One region of the Geobacillus sp. YHL genome, then DNA from elsewhere that is predicted to be linked to it. Evidence: riboswitches for the same ligand, from Rfam matches in the RefSeq annotation. Region 1 holds a riboswitch; the other holds the start of a gene.
The links. A riboswitch is a leader RNA that binds a small molecule or an ion and turns the genes downstream of it on or off. The one in region 1 is predicted to bind FMN.
Positions count from the first base shown of each region.

Region 2: linked by a shared signal. The riboswitch ahead of ribD (bifunctional diaminohydroxyphosphoribosylaminopyrimidine deaminase/5-amino-6-(5-phosphoribosylamino)uracil reductase RibD) and the one ahead of JCR24_RS03480 (ECF transporter S component) in region 1 are both predicted to bind FMN.

Region 1 covers NZ_JAEIGB010000002.1:195,721-203,313, reverse strand. The annotation lists gene JCR24_RS03500 (bifunctional metallophosphatase/5'-nucleotidase) at 1-1,016, shown strand, start outside; gene pepT (peptidase T) at 1,185-2,420, opposite strand; gene JCR24_RS03490 (hypothetical protein) at 2,458-2,724, shown strand; gene JCR24_RS03485 (threonine synthase) at 3,063-4,277, shown strand; FMN riboswitch at 4,365-4,496, shown strand; gene JCR24_RS03480 (ECF transporter S component) at 4,651-5,235, shown strand; gene JCR24_RS03475 (sulfite oxidase-like oxidoreductase) at 5,311-5,928, opposite strand; gene JCR24_RS03470 (DUF969 domain-containing protein) at 6,273-6,959, shown strand; gene JCR24_RS03465 (DUF979 domain-containing protein) at 6,960-7,593, shown strand, end outside.
Region 2 covers NZ_JAEIGB010000007.1:135,412-143,004, forward strand. The annotation lists gene ribE (riboflavin synthase) at 1-273, opposite strand, end outside; gene ribD (bifunctional diaminohydroxyphosphoribosylaminopyrimidine deaminase/5-amino-6-(5-phosphoribosylamino)uracil reductase RibD) at 228-1,370, opposite strand; FMN riboswitch at 1,578-1,710, opposite strand; gene JCR24_RS17475 (hypothetical protein) at 1,758-1,886, opposite strand; gene JCR24_RS09005 (peptidylprolyl isomerase) at 1,873-2,313, opposite strand; gene JCR24_RS09010 (DUF1002 domain-containing protein) at 2,498-3,376, shown strand; gene lysA (diaminopimelate decarboxylase) at 3,449-4,768, opposite strand; gene JCR24_RS09020 (spore germination protein) at 5,082-6,560, opposite strand; gene spoVAEA (stage V sporulation protein SpoVABEA) at 6,508-7,119, opposite strand; gene JCR24_RS09030 (SpoVA/SpoVAEb family sporulation membrane protein) at 7,125-7,475, opposite strand; gene spoVAD (stage V sporulation protein AD) at 7,515-7,593, opposite strand, start outside.

The DNA.
Region 1 (7,593 bases):
CGATTGTGACGCCAAGCGGCGTCGCGGGAGTCAAGTTCATCGATGAGGCAACAGCGATTAACAAAGCGGTCCGGGAACTGAAGAAAAAAGGGGTGCAAACGATCGTCGTTCTCGCCCATAACCCAGGCGTATCCAATCCGGATGGGACAAACGCAAGCGGGGAAATTGTCGATATCGCCAAAAATGTCGATGATGAAGTCGATGTGATTTTCGCCGGTCATAACCATGCCTATTTAAATGCGGTTGTGGACGGCAAGCTGCTCGTTCAGTCGTATTCGTACGGCACGGCGTTTTCGGATGTCGATTTGAAAATCGACCCGCGTACGAAAGACGTCGTCGCCAAAAAAGCGGAGATCGTGACGACCTATCATGACGGCATCACTCCGGACCCGGAAATCCGTGCCCTCGTCGAAAAATATGAAGCGAAAGTGGCGCCGCTTGTCAATCAAGTCGTCGGCACAGCGGCCGAAACGATCACCGATGAACAAAACGAAAGCGGCGAGTCCGCCTTGGGCAATTTGATCGCCGATGCCCAGCGGGCGGCGATGAAAACCGATTTTGCCTTTATGAACCCGGGCGGCATTCGCGCCGATATTGAACAAGGCGAAGTGACGTGGGGCGAATTGTACAACGTTCAGCCGTTCAACAACCAGCTCGTGAAAATGACGCTTACCGGCGCGCAAATCCGCCAGCTTTTGAATCAACAATGGCAGCCAACCCAAACGCGCATGCTGCAAATCTCCGGCCTCCGTTATACATGGGGCGCCAGCAGACCGGCAGGGAACAAAGTCGTTGACATTCAGCTTCCTGATGGCACACCGCTGAACCCGGACGGCGAGTACACGGTGACGGTCAACAGCTTCCTCGCCGACGGCGGCGATGGGTTCACGGTGTTGACCCAAGGGACCAACCGCGAAGTAGGGCCGGTCGATTTGGATGCCCTTGTCTCCTACATTCGCGGCCTTGAGCAACCGTTCTCGGCACGAATTGAGGGGCGGATCAACCGTCTTCCGTAACAGGTGTTGACCGAGGAAAAAGGATGGAAGGGCGAACGGTCGCTTATCTAATGAAAAAGGTGTCCCCAAAAGACTCGGGACACCTTTTCTTCGCTTCGAATGGCGGGTTTGCTGCCGCATGTGCTTGAATGACCGAAAACAGATCGTTCAAGCGAGTGTTTCCGCAGCTTAAGATGCTTTTTGCTCGAACAGCTTGATGATCTCGACGATCACTTCGGCCGCTTTCACCATATTGTCGGCGGAAATGTACTCGTAGCGGCCGTGGAAGTTTTCGCCGCCGGCGAAAATGTTCGGCGTCGGCAGCCCCATATAGGACAGCTGCGACCCGTCCGTGCCGCCGCGGATCGGTTTCACCTTCGGTTCAATGCCCAAGTTCGTCATCGCTTCGTGGGCGATGTCAACAATGTGGCGCACCGGCTCGATTTTTTCGCGCATGTTGTAATATTGGTCGTTGATTTCGAGAGTGATTCGGTCGTTTCCATATTTTTGCGCAAGCGAAGCGGCGATCTCTTTCATTTTCGCTTTGCGAGCCTCGAACTGTTCGCGGTCAAAGTCACGGATGATGTAGTGAAGCTTCGTTTCCTCTACACTGCCTTGGAACGAAAGCAAATGGTAAAACCCTTCGTATCCTTCGGTATGTTCAGGCGCCTCATCGGCTGGTAGCTGTTGTTGGAATTCCATGGCGATTTTGATCGAATTGATCATTTTTCCTTTCGCCGTACCCGGGTGCACGTTTTTTCCTTTGATCGTGATTTTCGCTTCCGCCGCGTTAAAGCTTTCATATTCCAACTCGCCGAGCGGCCCGCCGTCGACCGTGTAGGCAAATTGGGCGCCGAATTTGGCGACGTCAAACTTGTGCGGCCCGCGGCCGATTTCTTCATCCGGTGTAAAGGCGACGCGCACTTTGCCGTGTTTGATTTCCGGGTGTTGAATGAGATAGTGCATCGCGGTCATAATTTCCGCGATCCCTGCTTTATCGTCGGCGCCAAGCAGCGTCGTCCCGTCCGTCGTAATGAGCGTATGCCCTTTGTAGTGGGCGAGCTCCGGGAAATCGTTCGGCGACAGGGTGATGCCCTGCTCTTTGTTTAAGACGATGTCCCCGCCGTCGTATTGGTCAATGATTTGCGGATTGACGTTGGCTCCCGTAAACTCCGGAGCGGTGTCCATATGAGCCAAAAAGCCGATCGTTGGCACATTTTTGTCCGTATTGGCCGGCAACGTCGCCATCACATAGCCGTTTTCATCGACCGTCACTTCTTCCATCCCGATCGCCTTCAGCTCCTCGACTAACATGTTCGCCAACTCCCATTGTCCTTGGGTCGAGGGGCACGTATGGCTGTTTGGATCGGATTGAGTGTTCACTTTCGCATAGCGGATGAAGCGTTCGATGAGTTCTTGTTTCATCTGTTCATCTCCTCATTTATTTATGTATGGAGGTCGTGTGACGTACGGCTCGTTCCACGTCAGCTTTCGCCCTCATTATCCTGACTGGGGTGGAAAAGCAGGCGGTGTTTTCCATATTTATTTTATCATAAGTGACGTAAACGGCAAAAAAGAAGGCTCAGCCTTTCATGACGAGCCAGCGTCGCAGGGGGAAGGGACGGGCGCATTCAACGCAAAAAGCGGTTCGCTGTCAGGAAGGAACCGCTTCTATGATTTCCGTTATCGGCCTTGCCGCTGTTACATCTTTGGGGCGCGCGCCTTATGATTTTTTTCGCTCTCCGCTTGTTTTTGAACAGCGAGATTTCCTGGCGTGGTCTTCGTCTCAAGATGATTCAAGCTTTCTTTTGTTTTTCTGTCCACTGTGATGACCTCCTTGCCATGCTTGTTAGATGAATGGCCGGCTCGATTACTGGCATGGTCCGCCATTTTCCCGACTATAGTGTTTGCCGGTGTCACGTGATTATGCACAAACAAGCAACTTGGTTTCTAAATATACCGGTAATGGCTATGGTATAATGAAAAGGCCGGTGCCTCGTCAGAAACGTGAAAGCAGGTGCTTCCTGCCTTGGGTGGATGAAACAAACGGAAAGGAGAAGCCAAACCATGCCATACAGCTACGTGTCCCATCTGTATTGTCCGAAATGTGAACGTACATATGATGTCGACCAAGTCCATCAACTTTGCGAATGCGGTTCGCCGCTTCTAGTCGCCTATGATTTGGAGGCGATGCGCCAAGAAGTGGTGAGGGAAGCGCTCAAGGAACGCGAACCGAGCTTATGGCGGTATCATGAGCTGTTGCCGGTGAAACATCCTGAACATATCGTCTCTTTAGGGGAAGGAATGACTCCGCTTGTGCCGATGCCGCGCCTTGGCCGGAACATCGGGATTGATTCGCTCTATATGAAAGACGAGGGAGTCATTCCGACGGGGACGTTTAAAGCCCGCGGGGCGGCGGTTGGGGTTTCCAAAGCGAAAGAACTGGGCGTCAAACAGCTTGCGATGCCGACCAACGGCAATGCGGGAGCGGCGTGGTCGCTGTACGCGGCTCGGGCGGGCATCCGTGCGACGGTCGTCATGCCGGTCGATGCGCCGGAACTGACGCGAAAGGAATGCGCCATCGCCGGAGCGGAATTGTATTTCGTCAACGGTCTCATCAGCGATGCTGGGCAAATCGTGGCGAAAGCGATCCGCGAATATGGCTGGTACGATGCGTCGACGTTGAAAGAACCGTACCGGATTGAAGGAAAGAAAACGATGGGGCTCGAGATCGCTGAACAATTTTCGTGGCAGCTTCCGGATGTCATTTTGTATCCAACTGGCGGCGGCGTCGGACTCATCGGCATTTGGAAGGCGATCAAAGAACTGCAGGCGCTCGGCTGGGTGAACGGCCACATGCCGCGGCTTGTCGCTGTGCAGGCCGAGCATTGTGCGCCGATCGTCAAAGCGTGGCAGGAGAAAAAACACGAATCGGAGTTTTGGCCGAATTCCCATACGGTGGCGTTTGGCATCAATGTGCCGAAAGCGCTCGGTGATTTCCTTGTGCTTGAGGCAGTGTATAAAACGGATGGATGCGCCATTGCGATCAGCGATGAGGACATTTTGGCGGAACAGCGGGCGGTGGCGAAATTGGAAGGGGCGTTCATTTGCCCGGAAGGAGCGGCGGCGTTTGCGGCGGCCCGCCAACTGCGCGAGAGCGGCTGGATTCGCGATGGGGAGACGGTCGTCGTACTCAACACGGGGACGGGATTGAAATACGCCGATTTGGTTCAAGTCGCCCTGTCGGTGCTCGAGCCGGGGGATCTGCTTCCGAACCGGTGATCATCAAGGAGAGAGCAAAAATCATAGACAAATCAAAAACGGAATTGTATACTAAAATCATCGGAATAATTTTAAAAATGAGAAGCGATTCGTCTTCGGGGCAGGGTGAAATTCCCGACCGGCGGTGATGGGGCGTACGCCCCTCAGCCCGCGAGCCGCAAGGCAGGATCCGGTGCGAGTCCGGAGCCGACAGTATAGTCTGGATGGGAGAAGATGAAGGTTTGCCGGCGTTTGGCCTCATGCGCCTGACGTTTAGTTGAGTTCGCCCTTTTTTCTCCCTTAAGCCTCCTGGGGTTTAAGGGTTTTTTATTGGCGTCCGCTCGGCAGCCTTCTTCTTGTGAGGATGGATCACGAGAAGGAGAGAAGAACAAGCATGAAATCACTCAACATCCGCACCTTTGTGGCTGTCAGTGTCTTGAGTGCTGGTGCGTACTTGCTCATGATGCTCAATTTTCCGCTTCCGCCATTTCCGAACTTTTTGCTGATGGATTTCAGCGACATCCCGGCGCTTGTCGCCGCGCTTTTGTATGGCCCGCTTGCCGGCGTGTCTGTGGAACTGTTGAAAAACGTGCTGAACTATTTTCTTGTCGGCAGCGCCACTGGCGTTCCAATTGGACAGATCGCTAACTTCACTGCCGGGGTGGCATTCATGTTGCCTGTTTCCTATATTTATCGAAAAGCTGCGTCAAAAAAAGGCATGTTCCTTGGACTGGCGGCAGGAACAGCGACAATGGCTCTGACTATGAGCGTGCTCAACTACTATGTCTTTTTGCCGGCGTACACGCTCTTCCTTGGCGCTCCGGCCATGAGTGCGCCAGAAACAAAAGCATTGGTCATTTCGGCCATTTTGCCGTTTAACGCGGCAAAAGGAGTGCTCATGGCTGTTGTGTTTATGTTTCTCTTTTTGCGCCTTCGTCCATGGCTGCAAAAACAAGCTGTCGCTCGCCGGGCGGCATAACCAAAAAACGAGGGTTTCTGCGTAAAACCCTCGTTTTTCATTTCTATTGTCAATACGCGGTTTGATCCGATTCCCTCACCAAAGCCGAAACTTTGGCACCGCTTCGGCGAACCGCTCTTCTTTAAACGGATTGGCGGTCATCGAATAGCCTCGCTCTTCCCAGTAGCCCGGCTCGTCCTTTTTCATGAAGCGGATGCCGGACGCCCATTTCGCCCCTTTCCATAAGTAAAACGTCGCCGGCGGAATAAAGCGGAGCGGATAGCCGTGCTTCGGCGAGATGTCTTGCCAATCGTGATGCTTGTCTTTCCACCGGTAGACAAACAGCGCATCGTCGCCCATCAACGCCTCAAGCGGCAAGTTCGCCGAATAACCAAACCGATCGCCGTTTAAATATCCATAAATTTTCACGTATTTGACATCGGGATGCAGCTCCACAAAGCGCAAAAATTCGCGGAAGGCGATGCCTTCAAACGTCGTGTCGAATTTCGACCACGTCGTTACGCAGTGCATATCCACGGTCGAAATCGTCTTCGGCAGCCGCATCACCTCTTGATACGACAGCGTCACCTCTTCTTTCACTTCCCCGAACAGCCGAAAATTCCACGTCGCTTCATCGAATTGGTACACGTCTCCTTCATGCAAAATCGGCCATTTTTCAGTTTCAAATTGGCCGGGAGGGAGTTGTTTTGTCATGGTCGGCACTCCTTTTTTCAGCGAAAATTCTCTTAATTACTTATGATACAAATGATACAAAATAAGGGGCAAGGGCTGCAATGAAGAGGAGGTGTAATGTATCATGACGGGTTCGGTCCGGTTGCCGTTTTATTTTGTTAAAGTAAATTTTCGGAAAGTATTTATTGATTTTTCATTTTTCTTAATTATATAATGATAATAACAAATTTGAAACTATTGTTCCGAAATACGGAACAACAGATGAAGGAGAGAGGGGTTGACTGAGAAAGAAAACAGGATGGGCTGCTATGCAACGATTTGGATGAACATTTTCCGTAAAATGCGCTGGAGAGGGGAAGAAGAACATGGTGCTCATTGGAGTTTTGATCGTTATCATCGGCTTTATTGTTCGCATTAATCCACTTCTTGTCGTGACAGCGGCTGGATTGGTGACAGGACTTCTCGCCCATCAATCGCTACGTGACATTATCGAGCAATTCGGGACGGCGTTTACGACCAACCGGTATATGGCGGTGTTCATCGCCACATTGCCTGTCATCGGCCTTTTAGAACGTTTTGGTTTGCGTGAGCAGGCAGAGAGTGTCGTGGCAAAAATCAAGGCCGCGACAACAGGACGAATTTTAACCGCCTATTTGATTATACGGGAAGCAGCTGCGGCGGCTGGGCTTACTTCCATTGGCGGACATGCCCAAATGGTTCGCCCGCTGGTCGCTCCGATGGCAGAAGGAGCGGCGGAAGCGAAATATGGAAAACTTCCGGATCGTGTCCGTGACGACATTCGCGCTCATTCCGCAGCGGTGGACAACATCGGCCTGTTTTTTGGCGAGGATGTGTTCATCGCCATCGGAGCGATTTTGTTGATGAAAGGGTTTTTTGATCAAAACGGCATTCCGTCTGATCCGCTGCATATGGCGTTATGGGCAATCCCAACCGCCGTGGCCGCGTTGATCGTTCACAGCTTCCGCCTCCATCGGCTGGACCGCTCCCTTCACAAGCTCCTTCATCGGGAGAATGGAAAGGGGAGAGAGTGAATGTGGCTGTCCATTGAAACGGTGTACATATTTTTAGGCATTGTCGTTGTGTTGGGAAGCTTATGGACCTTTGCCGATCGTCAAAACCCGAAGCGCTTCACATCGGGGTTGTTTTATTTTCTTTACGGGGTGGCATTGCTGTTCGGCAGCGTCATTCCCCCGTTTTACACCGGGGTGCTTGTGCTCATTATGGTGGCAATTGTTGGAACAGGGGGATTGAATCTCGGGAGCTACCAAGAGGCGACGCCGGAAGAGAGAAGAAAACATCGCGATCGGCTGAAAAATCGTTTGTTCATCCCTGCCCTGTTGATTCCGATTTTGACTGTCATCGGCGTGACATGGCTGAAGAATGTAAAAATCGGGAACACCTTCCTTTTCGATCCGAAAAACGTAACCCTTGTGTCATTAGGGATGGCGACGTTCATTGCATTGCTCGTCAGCATGGCGATGACCCGATCGACTCCGGTTGTGGCGGTCAAAGAATCGCGCAGACTTCTGGAAGTAATTGGATGGGCTGCTCTCTTGCCGCAGATGCTGGCGACATTGGGGACGATCTTTACGACCGCTGGGGTGGGCGCCGCTGTTTCCAATTTGGCAGGAAGCATGATTCCGACTCATTCGTTGTTTTGGATTG
Region 2 (7,593 bases), on a different contig from region 1:
TCCTCCAGCCGCCATTGCCCGCTCCAAATTCACCTTCGATCCCGGCTTTAATGTCTTTAGCGCCGTCGCTTTCACCGTCTCCGGCATGACATCGACCGTAAACTGCCGTTCGGTGAACGATGTGACGGTCAAGCAGACGCCGTTGACGGCGATGCTGTCGCCAAGCCGCACATCTTCGAGCACCCGCTTGGCGCCAATCGTCATCACGATGGCATCGCCGGTTTGCTTCATTTGTTCGATCGTGCCGATCTCTTCAATAATGCCAGTGAACACAACGATTCCTCCTTCCGTTTCGGCGCGGCGACGATTTTGATGTCCGGGCCGATCGTCTCGATGCGGCGGATGTCAAGCTCCACCGCTTCAGCAAGCCGGGCGAAGCCAAGGCCGCCGACCGGCGTCGGCGCCCCGCGGCCGCCGATCAGCTTCGGAGCGATATAGGCGATGACCTCATTGACTGCTCCCGCGCGGAGGAAGCTGTCATGAACGCGCGAGCCGCCTTCGACAAACAGCGACATGACTCCCTGCTCCCCAAGCAGACGGAGCACATCGCGGACATCGATCTGGGCCGTCGGCATTGAAAATACGCGCACCCCAAGGCGCTCATACGCCGCCGCTTGTTCCCGACTGACGCCGCCGGTGATGATCCACGTTTCTGCTTCCTTGTCAGCGACGACATGGGCGTCAAGCGGTGTACGCAATTTTGTATCCAAAATGATGCGGAGCGGATTTTTCCGCTTTTCCCCAAAGCGGACGGTAAGCTTCGGGTTGTCGGTCAAAACGGTGTTGACGCCGACCAAAATGGCGTCATGCTGCGCACGAAGGCGATGGACATCCTCACGCGCCGCGCTTGATGTAATCCATTTGCTTTCCCCCGTCGCCGTCGCGATTTTGCCATCGAGGCTGCATGCGAACTTCAACGTGACAAACGGCGTTTTTGCGGCGATATAGTGGAAAAACATCCGATTCAATTCGTCCGCTTCGTCTTTTAATACGCCAACATCAACGTCAATGCCCGCTTGGCGCAGCTTGGCAATCCCTTTTCCCGCGACAAGCGGATTCGGGTCGGTCGTGGCAACGACGACGCGACGGACGCCCGCCTGGATGAGCAAATCGGCACATGGCGGCGTTTTTCCATAATGGCTGCACGGCTCAAGCGTCACGTACACCGTCGCACCGCGCGCCTTCTCGCCAGCCATGCGGATCGCATAGACTTCCGCGTGCGGCTCACCCGCTTTCAAATGGGCGCCAAGCCCAACAACCGTCCCACCGTTGACAACGACCGCGCCAACGGCAGGATTGGGAGACGTTTGCCCGACTCCAGCTTTGGCCACATCGAGAGCGAGCCGCATATAATGTTCATCGTTATGCACCGCACTCCCTCCTTCAATAAAAATGAAACCCCCGGGATGTCCCCGGGGGCTCATCGATGAGAGAATGACCAATGATGCGCAAACAAACACATGTTCGCCAAGCAGGCTATACCGGCCGGTCGGAAACAAAAGATACTACCATGCCTAGTCGGCCGACAGACGCTGCCCACGCGGTCTGAACCGGCCGAAAACAGCCGTGCGCATATTGGCATCCTTCTCCCATCCAGACTATACTGTCGGCTCCGGAATCGCACCGGATCCTGCCTTTCGGCTCGCGGGCTGAGGGGCGGAAAGCCCCATCACCGCCGGTCGGGAATTTCACCCTGCCCCGAAGGATGCATCACGATATCGTTATGTTCATTATACCACACGAAACGCCCTGCATCATCATTCCGCAACCCAAATCCAATACGCCGCTCCCCACAACAGGCTGGCCGCAAGCAAAAAGAAAAACAAGCGCCAGTTGTTTCGAACAGTCCGATCATCCTCGCTCATGCGCTGTTTACGGTTCGTCAAATACTTTCACTTCCTTCATCACGTCGCCGTTTTTCATCGTCTTCACGACGTCCATGCCCGATGTCACTTGGCCAAAGACGGTGTGCACCCCATCCAAGTGCGGCTGCGGCTCGTGGACGATAAAGAACTGGCAGCTGCCGGTGTCGCGGCCGCGGTGCGCCATTGACATCGCGCCGGTGACATGTCGGTGTGGATTGTTGTCCGTCTCGCACGGGATCGTATAGCCGGCATCGCCCGTTCCATTGCCGCGTGGACATCCTCCTTGGCTGACAAATCCAGGGATGACGCGGTGGAACGTCAACCCGTTATAAAAGCCTTCGTTTGCGAGCTTCTCAAAATTGGCCACCGTCGCCGGCGCCTCGTTTGGGAACAGTTCAAACTCGATTTTCCCGCCGTTTTCCATGAGAATATATCCTTTTTTCGCCACAAGCATCCAGCTCCTTTTCGACATCGAAACTGCTTTTATCATACCATGATGGCCAAGTGAAACAAAAGAAAAAATGTCTTTTCAAATTCGCACGCCGCCTGACCGCGTCGCGTTTTTCCGATAGCCAAGCAGGCGAGCGTACGGTATAATGATAATGCATTTTCGTAAACAGGAGGCGAGCTATGTGAAACGAACGATCGCTTCATCGCTGCTTTGGGCGGTGCTGCTGGCATCTCCGGGCATCGCAGCGGCCGATGCCGCGCCGGGCGATGTCATTGTGACGCTCGGGGAAAACTTAACGAATGAACAAAAGCAAAAAGTGCTCGACGAAATGAAGGCGCCGGACGGGGCGCAAACGATCACCGTCTCAAACGTTGAGGAGCATAAATATTTGGACGGACTCATTCCGAAAGCGCAAATCGGCACGCGCGCCATCTCGTCGTCGATGATCACGATAAAAGAGCCCGGCTCGGGGCTTCATGTCGAAACGCACAACATCACATGGGTGACGAAAGAGATGTATACAAACGCCTTGATCACCGCAGGGGTGAAAGATGCCGATATTTACATCACTGCTCCGTTCCCGGTTTCCGGCACCGCAGCGCTGACGGGGCTGATGAAGGCGTATGAAATTTCCTCGGACCAAGCCATCCCTGATGATGTCAAAAAAGTGGCGAACGAGGAAATGGTGCAGACGGCGAAGCTCGCCGATTCGATCGGCGCGGACAAAGCGGTCGCCCTGCTGGCGAAAATCAAACAAGAAATCGCCAACAACCCACCGCAGACGGACGCTGATTTGCGCGCCCTTATTGAAAAAATCGCCAACGACCTTGGCATTACGCTGAGCGAGAATGAAATCAACAACCTGATTTCCCTTTTCCATAAAATGCAAAATGCCCATATTAATTGGGATCAAGTGAATGATCAGCTGAGCAAGGCGAAAGAACAGCTATCGGCGTTTTTGCAGTCAGAAGAAGGGAAAACGTTCATTCAAAATCTGATCGACATCTTGAAAGAAATTTGGAACGCGATCAAATCAGCATTTTCCTCAAATCAACAATGAAAGAAGGCGCCCCAAAAAAAGCAGCGGGCGCCTTTTCTTTGTGGAGGCCGTTCTCTTTCCAACCGGCGGCCTTCACTTTTTCACTTTCGTTTTCAAAGGCAAATCATATTGGATCAAATCTTCATATGTCTCCCGTTTCACAACGAGCTGGGCGTCGCCGTTTTCAACGAACACAACGGCTGGGCGCGGCAGACGGTTGTAATTGTTCGCCATGGAATAGCCGTAAGCGCCGGTGCAAAAAACGGCCAAATAATCGCCCGGCTTCGCTTCCGGCAGGGCGATGTCCCAAATGAGCATGTCGCCTGACTCGCAACACTTCCCGGCGATCGATACGACTTCCGTCGGCTCGCCGAACACCCGGTTGGCGAGCGCGGCTTCGTATTTCGCTCCGTAAAGCGCCGGACGGATGTTGTCGCTCATGCCGCCGTCAACGGCAATATAGGTGCGGACGTTGGGCACCTCTTTGCGCGAACCGATCGTATAAATCGTCGTTCCGGCATCACCCACGAGCGACCGGCCCGGCTCGATCCAAATTTCCGGCAACGGCAAGCGGCAAGCTTCGGCCTGCCTTTTCACCTCTTCCACAATGCAGTCGACGTACGCTGTCACCGGAATCGGGTCGTCTTCCTCCGTATAGCGGATGCCAAAGCCGCCGCCAAGATTGACAACCGCTGGGACAAATCCGTGCGCCTTGTTCCACTCCGCCAGCTTGGCAAACACTTTTTGCGCCGCGAGCACAAACCCAGCTGTTTCAAAAATTTGCGAGCCGATATGGCAATGAACGCCGAGCAGCTGAAACGCGGCCGATGCCATGACACGGCGAAACGCCTCGTCCGCCTGACCGTTGTTTAAGTCAAAGCCGAACTTTGAATCTTCTTGCCCGGTTAAAATGTAATCGTGCGTATGCGCCTCGACCCCCGGCGTCACGCGGAGCAAAACCGGCACCGTCCGACCGGATGACTCCGCCAGCTCTTCGATCAGCTCGAGTTCGTAAAAGTTGTCGGCAACGATGCAGCCGATGCCGTGTTCAAGCGCCATCGCCAATTCGTCCCGGCTTTTGTTGTTGCCATGAAAATGGATGCGCTCAGGCGGAAAACCGGCCGCAAGCGCCGTATACAGCTCACCGCCTGAGACGACGTCAAGCGACAATCCCTCCTCAGCGGCCAGCTGCACGATGGCGACGGCGGAAAACGCCTTGCTCGCATACGCGACTTGCGCCCGCACGCCGTGGCGCTGGAACGCTTCTTTAAACGCGCGCGCCCGAGCGCGGATCAACGCAACGTCATAAATATAAAGCGGCGTGCCATACGTTTTGGCCAACTCGACCACATCGACGCCGCCGATTTCCAAATGCCCTTGTTCATTCACGCGGCTTGTCCCGTGAAGAAACATCGCAAACCCCTCATTCCTCTATCGAAATCGCATGGCAAAAGCAAAAAAGACAGTTTGCAAAATCGGCAACTGCCTTTACAAAATGGAAAACCGCAAAGCGCCATCGGCTCTGCCTTGAAACGGAAGGCCGCACACCCCGCGCTGGGCCATGCCCATTCCGCCCGTGCAAACGTGCGAAGCACTGAGGCAAGCACCATCAGTGCAAGCAATTAAATATAACTTATCATAATTATAAAAAAGTTGCAATAGCGCTAAAACGAAAAAAGCGGCCGCCAATAGGTGGAAACGGCCGCTTCCAAATGGATCGTTCGCGTCATGACGGCTGTTTTTGCCGGTCTTGCGGGTGAACGATGCTCGGGCGCACTCTCGCTCCGGCAACCGAACGGCGGACGACAATTTGCATAAATGCCGCTGGATCGAACGGGATGAACGGCCATAAGTACGGCGTATTAAGCGAGCGGATGCTGGCGAGCCAAAGCAAATAAACGGTCGTGCCAATGACGAGCCCGGGCACTTTAAACAAGGCGACAAGAATGACCAATGCCAATCGAGAAATCTTATTCGCCACGCTCAACTCATAGCTTGGCGTCGCAAAGGAACCGATCGCCGCCACCGAAATGTACAAGATCACTTCCGGCACAAACAGCCCGACATCGATGGCGATTTGTCCGATCAAGACGGCGGCAATCAAACCCATCGCGGTTGATAGCGGCGTCGGGGTATGAATGGCTGCCATCCGCAAAAACTCAATCCCAAAATCAGCGAGCAAAATTTGCACAATGATCGGGATGTTCGTTTGTTTGTTCGGCCCAATAAACGCCCATGATTCGGGCAGCAACGACGGTTCAAGGACGAACAGCACCCACAGCGGCAGCAAAAACAACGACGTCAAAATGCCTAAAAACCGCACCCAGCGCACAAACGTCCCGACCCCTGGCGACTGCCGGTATTCCTCGGCATGCTGGACGTGGTGAAAAAATGTTGTCGGCGTGATGATGACGCTTGGCGATGTATCAACCATAATGAGCACGTGCCCTTCAAGCAGGTGCGTCGCTGCTACATCTGGCCTCTCGGTGTAACGGACGAGCGGGTACGGGTTGTATCCTTGCTTGACTAAAAACTCTTCGACTGTTTTGTCGCCCATCGTCAGTCCATCGACGTTGATTTGCTGCAACTCTTTCTTGACGAGTTCAACAAGCCCCGGGTCAGCGACGTCTTTAATATAGGCGATGCATACGTCCGTTTTTGACCGCTCGCCGACTTGCAAAATTTCAAAGCGCAGCCGCTCGTCGCGGATGCGGCGGCGGGTGAGCGCCGTGTTGACAATGATGTTCTCGACATAGCCGTCGCGGGCGCCGCGCACAACTTTTTCCGTATCCGGCTCTTGCGGCTGCCGACCCGGATAGCTGCGGACGTCGACAGCAAATCCGGTCGATTCGCCTTCAATCAAGACGATGATCAAGCCCGACAGCAGCTTGTCAACCGCTTCGTCGAGGCTCGTCACCGGACTGACTTGCTGATGAACGAGTCGATTTTCGATGATCTGCCACGCTTGGGACGCCTGGCGTTCATCATCGTTGACGCGCACAATTTGTTTTAACAATTCGATAATGTATTGCGTGTCGCATAAACCGTTGCAGTAGTAAATATGTACTTCCCGGTTTAGGACATAGATTTTCCGCACGCCTAAATCAAAGCTTGTCCCGACGCCGATCCGCTGTTGCAAAAACTTCGCGTTGTCAACGAGCCGCTTCGCGATCGGCGCTTTCGGTTTCTTTTCTTTTTCCGGCATGGCCACCACTCCTTTCGAGAATCAACTCGACCGCCTTGCGCGTAATCGGCGCTCCGTATTTCGCATGGTCTCGGTATCCCATTTTGCCGATGTCGCCGATGCCGACGATGAGCGGAATGTTCAGCCGGTCAAGGCAGTAGACGGTATCGCCATTGATCCGCCCGATCTCGAGGTCCCGGAAGCCTTCTTTATCGACCCCATATTCGGTCATCACGCCGTCACGGTCGATGCTCACATGCACTTTTGTCCATTCATGCTGGTGCGTATTGGAGGCAACCGCCAGCGCCCCAAGCACCTCAATTTGCTCATGCGTCGCCACATAGCGAAGCGCCTGCTCTCCGGCCCCCTCCCCGAGGGCGCCGCAATCGTCAAACATGACAAACACTGGATCGTGCGGCGTTTGCAAAATGAGTTCGACCAACTGTTCACCGCTCAGTTTCGTCGGATTGCCTTGCGAGCGGGAAATGCAACGGCCGCCGATCTCGGCGGCAACCCGCTCAATCGCCCGGCAGGCGAACTCGTCCCCATCCGTTACTAAAATGACTCGTCGTTTTTCCATCATCTCTACCCTTTCGGTTTGCAAGTGAGCGCCGCGGCAAAAGAGCCAGCCACGATAAAAGCGAACAAGGCGCCGGCAAATCGGAACACCGCTGCTCCGGTTTCGACAAATCCCTCCGGCCGCGGTTCTGCCATGGCTCCTTTCGCCAACCAATACCCAAATCCGCATAGCGGCATCGTCGCCCCGGCGCCAGCCCAAGCGACGAATGGATCATAGACGCCGCCAAAGCCAAGGAGTACGCCAAAGACGACAAGCGAACCGGCGACGCCAGCCGGCGTCCATTTGCCGCGGTCGATGATGAGCTGAACGATGGCGCACAGCAGCCCGCCGGCGAGAAAGGCACGGACGTATTCCATATCACATTCCCTCCTGATCGTTCCCAAATAAAAGACGTCCTACGGCGGCAAATCCGGCTCCTGTCCAGCCGCTTCGATGACGACGCCGTGAGCGATCGCTGGGATCGACTGTTTTTGC